Regions from separate parts of the Paenarthrobacter sp. E2MeOHC11 genome, predicted to be linked through region 1. Evidence: riboswitches for the same ligand, from Rfam matches in the RefSeq annotation. Region 1 holds a riboswitch; each other region holds the start of a gene.
What was found. A riboswitch is a leader RNA that binds a small molecule or an ion and turns the genes downstream of it on or off. The one in region 1 is predicted to bind cyclic di-AMP.
Positions count from the first base shown of each region.

Region 2: linked by a shared signal. The riboswitch ahead of ACSSVG_RS06035 (aggregation-promoting factor C-terminal-like domain-containing protein) and the one ahead of ACSSVG_RS12000 (hypothetical protein) in region 1 are both predicted to bind cyclic di-AMP.
Region 3: linked by a shared signal. The riboswitch ahead of ACSSVG_RS07940 (NlpC/P60 family protein) and the one ahead of ACSSVG_RS12000 (hypothetical protein) in region 1 are both predicted to bind cyclic di-AMP.

Region 1 is NZ_CP196673.1:2,556,308-2,560,191, reverse strand. It holds gene ACSSVG_RS12015 (DUF6480 family protein) at 70-342, shown strand; gene ACSSVG_RS12010 (ATP-dependent DNA ligase) at 343-1,407, opposite strand; gene ACSSVG_RS12005 (hypothetical protein) at 1,453-1,683, shown strand; cyclic di-AMP (ydaO/yuaA leader) riboswitch at 1,813-1,959, shown strand; gene ACSSVG_RS12000 (hypothetical protein) at 1,962-3,275, shown strand; gene ACSSVG_RS11995 (PucR family transcriptional regulator) at 3,464-3,884, opposite strand, start outside.
Region 2 is NZ_CP196673.1:1,316,078-1,319,961, reverse strand. It holds gene ACSSVG_RS06040 (dolichyl-phosphate beta-glucosyltransferase) at 1-1,042, opposite strand, end outside; gene ACSSVG_RS06035 (aggregation-promoting factor C-terminal-like domain-containing protein) at 1,212-2,054, opposite strand; cyclic di-AMP (ydaO/yuaA leader) riboswitch at 2,058-2,217, opposite strand; gene ACSSVG_RS06030 (sensor histidine kinase) at 2,353-3,843, opposite strand; gene ACSSVG_RS06025 (response regulator transcription factor) at 3,847-3,884, opposite strand, start outside.
Region 3 is NZ_CP196673.1:1,730,815-1,734,698, reverse strand. It holds gene ACSSVG_RS07950 (NCS2 family permease) at 1-380, opposite strand, end outside; gene ACSSVG_RS07945 (copper resistance CopC family protein) at 495-1,124, shown strand; cyclic di-AMP (ydaO/yuaA leader) riboswitch at 1,299-1,467, shown strand; gene ACSSVG_RS07940 (NlpC/P60 family protein) at 1,471-2,247, shown strand; gene ACSSVG_RS07935 (NAD(P)/FAD-dependent oxidoreductase) at 2,412-3,104, opposite strand; gene ACSSVG_RS07930 (universal stress protein) at 3,522-3,884, shown strand, end outside.

The sequences.
Region 1 (3,884 bases):
GGCTCAGCCCGTCCCGGATAGGCTGGCGGAGCAAGCGTATTAGTAAGTTTGCTTACGAAAGGGCTGATCGTGACCAGTAAAGACCCCCAGGACGAGCAGGGCTTCGGCGTGACCGGCGCTACGGGGCCCTACGGTGCCGCAACAACCCCCGCGGCCCGGAACGACCATGTGAACGCCGATCCGGAATTGCGCCAGGACGAAGACAATGACCCGGCAGCCTCCGCCAACCCCGATCCGTTGGACGGAAATGTCACGGGACTCGAGCCCGGCGGCGGAGTACCCCCAGGGGAAACCCCGCCCGCCGAGGGCAGCATGAGCAGCGACCAAGGGCACGAGGAGTAACTACGGCAGCCTCAGGATCTCACCGAGGTCGTACTCCGCCGGCTCCTCCAGCTGCGAATATGTGCAGCTTTCAGGGGTTCGGTCCGGCCGCCACCGCCGGAACTGCGTGGTGTGGCGGAAGCGGTCGCCCTCCATGTAGTCGTAGGCCACCTCGATCACCAGTTCGGGGCGCAGCGGCACGAACGAGAAGTCCTTGCCCCCGCTCCACCGGCTCTGGGCACCAGGCATCCGGGAACCCGCGACCCCTTCGCCCTGGCTGGCCCACTCGCCCCAAGGGTGCTCGCTGAGTTCAACCTGGTAGGGCTCAAGCTCGGCCACCAGGCTTTCCCGCTTGGCCATGGGGAATGAGGCCACCACCCCCACGTGCTGGAGGCGTCCGGCGTCGTTATAAAGGCCCAACAGCATGGACCCCACAACTTTCGCCGTCTTGTGCCAGCGGAATCCGGCCACCACGCAGTCCGCCGTCCGCTCGTGCTTGGTCTTGAACATCACGCGCTTGTTGGGTTGATAGGTCCCATCCAGCGGCTTGGACAGCACACCGTCCAAGCCTGCGCCCTCGAGCTGCACGAACCACTCCTGCGCCCGCTCAAGGTCTGTCACCGCGGGCGTCACGTAGACGGGAGGCTCAGCCTTGGCGAGCGCGCGTTCAAGGATGGCGCGGCGCTCAGAGAACGGCCTGCCCATCAGGTCCTCACCGCCCAGGGCCAGGATGTCGAAGGCGATCATGGATGATGGGGTCTTCTCAGCGAGCATCCGGACCCGGCTGTCCGCGGGATGGATCCGCTGCTGAAGCACCTCGAATTCGAGCCTGTTGCCCTGGATCAGGACAATCTCGCCGTCAATCACGCATTTGTCCGGGAGGTTCTTCCGCAGCGCGTCCACCAGCTCCGGGAAGTACCTGGTCATGGGTTTCTCGTTGCGGCTGCCCAGGATGACCTCGTCCCCATCCTTGAAGACGATGGTCCTGAAGCCGTCCCACTTGGGCTCATAGTGCCCAACATCGGGGATGGCCGGAACGGACTTGGCGAGCATGGGCGAGACGGGCGGCATCACTGGCAGGTCCATAGACAATGTCTACCTGCCGGTGCACGCCGAAGCTAGTCTTATGCCATGGATATCTTGGCCGTGTTGGCCGCAGTACTCGGAGTTCCCGCGCTCCTCGCCGGCCTCTGGTACTGGACCTCGCGGCAGTCCAAGCGCGGAGTCAGGCGTGCGGCGGCGGGCGGGATGCTGGGCATCGCCGACGAGATCTTCCGCCCTGAGACTCATCAGGCACATCAAATCCAGAAGATCCAGCACGAGCTCCCGGCCCCAGCGCCGGCCCCGAAGCGTAAGCGCTAGAGGCCCCTCAATGGGGGAGGCCTACCGCCCGTTACATTAATGTGACTTTACTTTCCGGCTCATGTACCGTCGTAGGGCGACCCTTATCTCCGCTGGGCCGCTTCCGGATTGACGCCGAGCTCTGCCGCAATCCGGGATCCGCCAGACCCGCGGCAGAGGCGGGGGACCCAAAAGTTCCCGGACTTGATTCAAGTCCTTGGGGTGAAGCCGCCTTGTGCGGCCGGACGGCCTCGTCCGAACCCGACAGCTAACCTCGAAGGCGTTGAGAGGCAACCACCATGTCCCCAACCATGGATCAGCCGCGCCGCGCCCAGACTGAACGCGAGCGCACCAAGCCAACCGGACGCCGTCGGGCCCAACCCAGCGGATCCCCCATCAGCGCGCCTGCAGACTCCGTCGCGGCGCCCGAAACTACAAGCACGACGCCGGAAGCCGCCACCACGGCCGTCCCCACCGTCGCAACGCCCACCACGCGCGCAGCCGTACGCGCGGCCGAGAGGGAGCAGGCAGCCCAGGCTGTGACCGCTCCTGCAGAGCCCGCTGCGGGGGAATCATCCCGGCCCGGGCCTGTTGAGGCGGCAACTGCAGCCATTCCGGTCGTTCAAGCTGAGACTCCGGCATCCACCACGCCGGGGCCTCCCACCGCGGCCATCCCGATCGTTAATCCCACAAGCCCTCAGCCAGGCTCGTCGGAACCAGCCACGACAGCCATCCCCGTGGTGGCAGCCCCCGATGAATCCGCGACCACATCCGCGGCTCCGGCCCCTGTGTCGCCGCGAGGCAAGTCCCCGGCCCAGGTCGCCGCGGCCGCAACTGCGTCGGCGTCACTCGCCGGCCGCAAGGATAATCGCAAGCAGGCAGCGTCAGCCGCTGCCGCCAAATCCAGCTTTGGTGGCTCCTCCTTTGGCCGGGAACCCCATACGGTTTTGCGGAAAGCTGCGTCGGTCAAGCACATGAGCCAGCGCATGGCCGTGGTGGCAGGTGCACTCGGCCTGGTCCTGACGGCCGGAACCTTGGGGCAGGCTCTCGAGCTGCCCTTCTTCGGCCAGGAAACGCCAGCCCAGGAAGCCAGCGGTAGCGGCACCGATCGAAACTCGGGCTCGGCAACCCCCGCGCCCAGCGCTTCGTACTCCACCGCCTCATCGCCTTCTGCATCAGCGGCGGCGACATCGGAAGCCGGTCAGCCGGCCACGGTTCCGGAGGCACCCGCCGCCGTTTCGCCGTCGTCGATTCCTACCCCGAAGATTTCACTGGCTGATCCGGTGTGGGTCCCGTCCGCTGTGCCTGCGACCATCGCCGCTGCGCCTGGTACCACCAGCCCGGCACCGGCTCAGCCAGCTCCGGCTCCTGGCGACGTGCCCTCGGACACGATCACCACGCCGCCCACGACACCGTCTCCGACACCCACGACGACGCCGACTGTCACTCCGACTCCGACTCCGACTCCCACTCCCACTCCCACTCCCACGGAAACGTCCACGCAGACGTCCAAGCCCCGGCCCACCGGCAAGCCCGTTGCGTCTACGACACCGCAGGCCTCAGGGACGGCTCTTGAAGAGATCCTCGACGCCGCAAAGGAAGCCCTCAAGTGAGCACCCGCCTGCCGCGCACCAGCACGCATGCGGGCTGGCACAGCCGGTACTGCAGCAGCAGCCGGACGGCCACCTTCCGTCGTCGATTGGGGCGCTGGAGCTGCCAGCGGTTGAAACGGTCCTAAAGCGAACCCTGCGAATGAGGCAGGCACCCACGACGGGTGCCTGCCTCATTCGTCCATCCACCCTCAAATCCGAGGCCGCCCCGCCCATCGCCGCGCTTTCAAGGCAGCATGCAACTCAAGCCGGATTGCGCCGCTCAAGGGATCAGCGCCGATGAGCTGGCGGATCCTGCCGAGCCTGTTGTAGATGCTGCTTCTGTGGAGGTGAAGTTTGGCCGCCACATCCTGTACTGAACCGTCGCTGTCATAGAGAAGCTCCAGGACGGGCAACAGTTCGCCGTTCTTGTCATGGTCCTCCAAGGACCGGAAGTGCACAGACCCGGTGTCATCCCAGCCCCCTGGTGCCAGCAGTCGGTCGAAGAGCTGGTAGACGCCCACTGCCCGGCTGTCCACAAGCTCCCCGAGTGGCTGATCGACGGCGGCCGCCTGCGCCGCAACCTTCGACTGCCGGTAGGCGCCGGCGAGCTGCCGGATGACGTGGAACGGC
Region 2 (3,884 bases), 1.2 Mb from region 1:
CAACGGAGGTGAAAACAAGGGCGATGAGGTTTGCCTGCAGGGGATCCATAAAGCCGCGGAGCAGCAGGAAGACCATGACATCAACCGATGTCCACGCCAACGCCCTGAGGATGCTCTTGGGAATGCCAGCTTGCGGCGCTGGAGGTGTCCTGCCGATTTCCTGGCGAAGCCGGGTGAAGGGAACGCGCCCGCGGCCGAGGTCGCGGGTCAGTCGCGCCATGCCGCCCAAGTCGGCGAGGGCGGTGCGTACGACGTCGACACTCGAGTTGGGGTCGTCGGTCCAGTCGACGGGGACTTCATGAACGCGCAAACCACAACGTTCGGCGATCACCAGAAGCTCGGTATCGAAGAACCAGCCATCGTCCTTGGTGTAGGGAAGGAGGCGGTGCGCAACGTCCGCGCGGACGGCCTTAAAACCGCACTGGGCATCGGAGAAGCGGGCCCCGAGCACGGTCCGCAGCAGGGAGTTGTAGCTGCGGGAGATGAACCCGCGCTGCGGACTGCGGGTCACATACGAGGTCCGTGCCAGCCGGGTGCCGATCGCGAGGTCCGAGTGGCCGGAGAGCAGCGGCGCAAGGAGCGGAGCCAGGGCGGAGAGGTCCGAGGACAGGTCTGCTTCCATGTAGGCGAGCACTGGTGACGGTGAGGTCAGCCAGACTTGTCGGAGGGCGTTTCCCCGCCCCCTGTGCTGGAATCGAACCACCGTCAGTTCAGGGAGTTCGCGGGCCAGCCGTTCGGCGATCCGCAGGGTGTTGTCCGTGCTGGAGTTGTCCGCCACGGTGATCTGGAAGGTATGGGGAAAGGACTCCGTGAGGTGCCTGTGCAGCTTGCGCAGGCCCTCCTCCAGGCGCGATTCCTCGTTGAACACAGGGATGGCGACGTCAAGGACAGGTACGGCAACGCGGGTGTCAACGGGGGAGCGCCGAGGCAGCTGCCGGCCCTCCGGCCCTCCTTGCTGGCCAGCCGGCGACGCCGCGCCAGCGAAGCCCGCGGAATGGACCCGTCGTCGCAAGGAGCTGGTGGCTGGATCTATGAGCGTCATGCTTCCAGAATGGGCCCGCCGATTATGAGGGCTTTAGGCGGAAGCTGTGACCCCACTGTGAACTCCGAGGGGCAGCTGTGAAACGGGAAAACCGCGCCGGTTCCCGCCGTCCGCTCCAGTGGGTACTGGTGTGAGCGGCGGCAACCGGCGCGGTATCAAGCAGTCTGGTTTAGTACCAGTTGTTGGCCAGGTGGAAGGCCAGGGCAGCCGACGGGGATCCGTAGCGTTCCTTGATGTAATTCAAGCCCCACTTGATCTGGGTCTGGTAGTTGGTCTGCCAGTCAGCACCCGCAGTTGCCATCTTGGAGGCCGGCAGGGACTGGACAATGCCGTAGGCGCCGCTGGAAGCGTTCGTGGCAGTGGTCTTCCAGTTGGATTCCTTCTCCCACAGGGTGTTCAAAGCGGTCATTTCGCCGGCGCTCCAGCCGTAGTTGCCCAGGATGCTGGCGGCATAGGCCTTGGCGGCGGCGGGATCGTCCACAGCTTTCGGGGCTGCAGCAGCGGCGGCAGCTTCGGCAGCGGCGGCGGCAGCAGCGGCATCAGCAGCCTGCTTGGCGGCAGCATCTGCAGCGGCTTTCTCTGCTGCGGCCTGGTCAGCGGCAGCCTTTTCGGCAGCAGCCTTTTCAGCTGCGGCCTGGTCAGCGGCAGCCTTTTCGGCGGCAGCCTTCTCAGCAGCCACCTTGTCCGCTGCAGCCCGGTCAGCGGCGCCCTTTGCGGCGGCTGCATCCAGGGAAGCGGAGATCTCGGCTGACTTGTTATTGCTGACCTGGGCATTCGCCTGGGTCTCGGCAACGCGGCTCACCTCGGGGAGGGTCAGGGCGGCGTTGGCAGCAGTGCCGAGCGATGCAACGCCCAGTGCAGCAGCTACAACACCGGCAACAACCGACATGCGGTGGCCGGACTTACCCTGACGGGCGGCGTTCTTGAGGACAGCCTGCGACTTGGTCAACGGGGCGTTGTGTTCATCGCGGTGACGCGCGGAAGGGCGCGTCTGATCGTTAAATTCAGACATATGTGATTACCTCTCAGCGCCTGCGGAGTTAGCTGTCGGGTTCGGATGAGGTCATCCGGCCGCGCATCACGCTGCGGCTTCACCCCAAGGGCCGGCAAAAATGCCTGGGCCCGGAGACTCTGGGTCCCCCGTCTCTGCCTCGGAGAAAGAGCGGACTCCGGGAAGTGGCAGAGCTCGGCGCATCCCGGATGTGGGTCAGTTGGGGCGACCCACCCTTTCGACGGTACAGGAGGTTTCGGCAGAAGTCACATTTAGGTAACAGAGATCACGATGCCGGTGAGTCGCCTTGCCGGATTCGTTACACGCGTTCGTTGCTGACGGTAGGGAGTCGAAGGGCGAACTCCGTGCGCCCTGGACGCGAGGTCACCTCAACGCTGCCACCGTGCGCCTCCACGATGGATTCGACGATGGACAGGCCCAGCCCGGACGTGCCCTCGGACCCCGACCTTGCGGCATCGGCGCGGGCAAACCGGGAGAAAATCCGGCTTTGGAAATCTTCCGGAATGCCCGGGCCGTTGTCAGTCACGGTAACCACTGCGCTGCCATCGGCGGAGAGCATGACGCCCGTAACCACGGTGGTCCCGGCGTCCGTGTGTTTGCGTGCGTTGGAGAGCAGGTTGGCCAACACCTGATGCAGTTGCGTGGCGTCACCCCTCACAGTGATGGGTTCGTCCGGGAGCTGGAGTTGCCAGATGTGGTCCGGAGCCATGACTTTTTCGTCGCTGACCGTTTCGATGACTAATTGCGTGAGGTCCACATCCGTAACCTTGATGGGCTGGCCTTCGTCCAGCCTGGCCAGTAGCAGGAGATCCTCCACCAGTGTGGTCATCCGCTCGGATTGGCTTTGGACGCGAGCCAATGACTTCCGGCCGTCGTCGGTGAAGTTTTCGGTCATCCGCAGCAGTTCTGTGTAGCCGCGGATGGCGGTCAGCGGTGTGCGGAGCTCATGCGAGGCATCAGCGACGAACTGTCGAACCTTGGTTTCGCTCTCCTGCCGGGCTTCCAACGCGCTGGAGACGTTGTTCAGCATTTGATTCAGGGCATGGCCAACGCTGCCGACTTCCGTTCCGGGATGAGCGGCCGACGGGGGTACGCGCACCGCGAGCGCCACTTCACCGGCGTCCAGGGGCAGGCGCGAAACCTTGGTGGCCACCTCCGAGAGCTGTTCCAATGGCCGCATGGTGCGGCGGATGATGACCGTGCCCGCAAGGCCGATCAGCACCAGTCCGCCGAGCGAAACCAGCACCATGGTCCAGACCAGCGAGGCCTCGGCGCTCTGCTTGTCCGCAAGCGGCAGCCCTGTCACGATCACATCGCCATTGGTCTCGACGGCTACCAACCGATAGTCGCCGTTGGAGAGCGAACGGTCCACAGGGCGGTTGTCCGTGGGGAGGGACAGCAGCACTTGTTCGTCGGCCGCGGAGAGCGACACCCGGTTTCCCCTGGCATCGATCAGGCCCGAGCTGCTCACAATTGAGCCGTTGATCCGGGCGTTCAGCGTCCCGGCGGCCTGCCCGCGGGCCTCCAGCGGGTCAGGCCTTCCGGACCCAGGAAAGTTCGCCGGTGGCCTGCCGAAGTTGTTGGCGCGGCTGGATGCTTGCTCCAGTTGGCTGTCGAGCTGCTTGTTGAACACCATGTCCATGGAGGCGTAGCTCACCACGCCAACTGCTCCGCAAATGGCGACCAGCAGTGCCATGGCCACCAGAACCAGCCTGGTGCGCAAGTGCCACGTGGAGGGGTTCAGCCAACTGCGGCCCGACTTCCTGGCCACTCCTGAAAGTGTGCTCAACGCCTAGTCCGCTGGCTTGATGACGTATCCGGCACCGCGGA
Region 3 (3,884 bases), 830 kb from region 1:
AGCACCAGGATGAGCATGGTGACGCCGGAAAGCACCACGAGGCCCATCATGTCCGGCCAGGTCAGTCCGGGGTGTGAGGCCACGGTCACTGCCACGAACGCGTTCACGCCGAGCCCCGTTGCAACGGCGAACGGGTGCTTGGCCCACGCGCCCATGAGGATGGTCAGGATGCCCGCCACGAAAGCCGTAGTGGCTGCGACGGCCGTGAAGCCCAGGGACGCTCCGCTCGAGTCCGCTCCGCAGAGGATCAGGGGGTTCAGCACCACGATGTAGCTCATGGCGAAGAACGTTGCGAAGCCGCCACGAATTTCCCGGGAGTACGTGGATCCACGTTCAGTGATTTTGAAGTAGCGGTCGACTGCAGAACCTTGTTTAAGCATGAAGGACTCCGGGGATCGAGGGGAGTGTGCTCTCAAATCCTATGCGGTCGGATACGGGCGCCCCGGACGATTCGCCTAGTCTGTAAGGAAGCCAACACTAGGAGAAACCGCCCCATGCGTACCATCCGCCCGCTTCTGGCCGCCGTCGTTGCTGCCCTCGCCTTCGCGTCGGCCTTGCTGTTTTCCGCGGCTCCGGCGTCCGCCCATGACGTCGCCGAATCCACCACGCCGGCCAACGGTGCCAGCGTGACTGTTGTCCCGGCGTCGGTCTCCATCACGTTCAACAACCGGCCGCTGGCCATCGGTTCGGGCGTAACGGTCACGGCGGGCGGCGAAAACTGGGCAGACGGTCCCGTGGAAATCATTGACAACCAAGCTGTCCAGAAGCTGCGCGAAGGCGCACCCGCGGGCGAGTACACGGTGGTCTGGCGGGTCGTCAGCAGCGATTCGCACCCCATCGAGGGCACCTTTACGTTCACGGCAGCCGGAGGCGCGACGTCGGCAAGCGGTTCGGCGGTTGCCTCACCGTCTGCTTCGGCTCCTTCAGCCTCGGTACCGACGGCCGGTACCGGTGCGCCGGGAACGGGCACCAGCGAACCGGCAGCGGATGCCTCCCAGCCGTTCCCGTGGAGCATCGTGGGACTGGCCGTTGTTGCTATCGGACTCGTTATCTTTCTGGCTGTTACGGCACGTAGGAAACTCGCTGCTTCCAACGACGCGGATGGCGATAATCCCGCGGAATAACGGGGTTTTCTACGTACCTGCGAATATCTCGAAACGGTCACCGCGACACGCCAGAAGAGTAGTTCTCGTTACTTAAATGTGACTTCGGCGTGATCATCGCGTACGGTTGTACCTGTGCCTGTTCCACGTAGCGGGCACTTCCGGCCTGATTGCCTAGCTCTGCCGCAGTCCGGAATCCGTTCGCAGACAAACCTTACGGCAGAGACGGGGAACCCATTTTAGGTCGCTTTCGAGCGTGCCTTGGGGTGAAGTCACGAAGCTTCCGCTGAACAGCGGGGGATAGTGACCGGGTGACTCCCATCCGAATCCGACAGCTAACCTCGCAGGCATCGGGAGAGGCTCTTTCATGTCTTCACGCATTCTTCGCGGCCGTCGTAAGGCGGACAGCGTACGTCCTAATCCGTTCATCTCCATCTCCAAGGCAGTTGCCAGCAACGCCTCCGGCGCTGGCCGCCAGGCAGCTGTCATCGCAGCAGCCTCGGGCCTCGTCTTGACCGGCTCCATCGCCGCCCACGCAGCTGAAGCTCCGGTTCAGCGGGACTCCAGCCCCGCCACGGTCGCAGAGACCGCCTCCGAAGCTCCCACCCAGGTTGTTACCGCCGCCTCCACGGCGACCATCAACTTCGAGCGCCCTGCCGTTGCTTCCGTAGCGGCTCCGGTCATCGAGAAGCCGGCTCCCGTCGTTGAGGCTCCCGTAGCCAAGAAGGCAGCAGTCACCACTGCCGCTGCAACGGCTCCTGTCGCCAAGTCCGCAGCTGCCGCTCCGGCTGCTGCTGCTCCCGCTGCTGCTGCCCCGGCAGTCGGTGGCGTCAACGCAGCCATGGTTGCCTCGGCTTACGCCCAGATCGGCATCATGCAGGACTGCACCGCCATGGTGGAACGGGCTCTCGGCTCCGCAGGCATCCCTGTTGGTGACCTTGGCCCCATGCAGTTCATGAACTACGGCAAGGTCGTCAGCGACCCCCAGCCCGGTGACATGATCGTTCAGTCCGGCCACGTCGCCATCTACATCGGCAACGGCCAGGCCATCAGCGGTGGCATCAACGGCAACCAGACGGGCATCCACCCGATCAGCTGGTTGACGGCAACGGGTCCCCTGACCTACGTACGCGCTGGCGCATAAGCCTCACGCTTCAGTCCAAAGGCCGGTGCCTTTGAGGAATCACTCCTCAAAGGCACCGGCCTTTGGCGTTAAGTTTTGTGCGTAAAAGTTCCAGACATGGACGTACGACGGCGGGTAGGCGCGCCTTTGCCGCGTAGTGGGGCAGGGTGTGCCGGTTGGATCGGCTAGGCGGTGGCCAGGCCTGGCCCTGCCGGGAGGGCAACCTTGGAAGAGATCGCCTGACCCACTGCTTTGGCCTGCCGAAGGACTTCCTTGGGGGTGGGCGTAATGAGTTCGCCGACGCCTACAAGATGCATCCCGACTGCCCTCATGGCCGCGGCCAGGTTTTGGCCGATGGCAATCCCGAGTTCGGCCAGCATCCGGCGCAGCTGGCTCTGCGCACAGCGCGTGACCACGATGTGGTCGGCCAGGAGAACCCCGTTGGCGGTGTGGACTGCCCACTGGCGACGGGTGGATTCGAGGGGGCCGGATACGTGGAGTCCGGTTCTCAGCCCCGCAGTGGTCATGCTGGCGGCCAAACCGTAGCCAATCTGCTGTGACGGATCCGAGCCCAGGAAATCAAGGCGCACGGCGCGCGTGGTGCTGCGGACGTCCAGCTGATGGCTTGCCGCGTAGTTCCGCAAGTGGCGGAGGATCTCGTTGCGTTCCTTCATTGCAGCGGGATCGGCGGCGTCGCAGCGTTGAAGCATACCTGTATGGACCGACGGGCCCGTTGCGGACAACGCACCAAAGCCGTCCACGACGATGGAACCCACGCCATAACGGCTGAGCTCACTGGCAACTGCCAAGCCGGACAAGCCGGCTCCGATGACCACGGTGGTGGTGCGTTCCGTGGCGGAATCAGGCGTGAGTGACACTGCTTGGTTCCTCCTTGACGTGTGTGCCCTTCGGCATCGCGTGGGGTCGCGTCCGAGTTCCCCAAGCGGCCGCAAATAAATGGCCGGAGTGTGTCGTGAAACACGTTTGCCGGCCATTCGGTGACTCGAACACTACCGAACTTTTTCGGCCATGGATAGCCTCCCGGATGCGCGTGTTTGGGTTGTTCATCCGGAGCGCAAAATGGACCTCCGATAACCGAGCCCGGACCGTTATACACATAGCCCAAAGTCGCCTTGATTCGGCGTTGCCGACCGAGAATAGTGGGCCTTGGAAGGAGAAATTTCCAGGTTTCTCCTGCCCCGGCCATTGACAATGAAGCAGTCAGGGAATCCGACCCGGAAAACCTCTGGCAGAATAGCCGGAACATCAAGCAGTAGGTGGAGAGGCGGGCCCCAATGGACCAGCACGGCAGACACAGTGAAGAGCCACAGCAGGGCGACGACCAAGCTGTCGCACCAGGCGGCATAGTCGTTGGAGTGGACGGTTCGGAGCACGGTCAGTGTGCCTTGGTTTGGGCCGCGCGGGAAGCAGAGCGCCGGCAGCTTCCGTTGCACATCGTCACGGCCTACTCCGTGCCCATCTTCGCCGCATCAGGGCTGGACGGTGGCTACGCAACCGTGGACGATTCAGTGATTCGCGAGGGCGCGGATGCGATCGTGAAGCAGGCCATGGACAAGATCTCCGGCTATGCCATCGACGTCGACGCTTCGGTGGAGAACGGCGACGCTGCAGGTGTCCTGCTGGATCTCTCCGCAGAG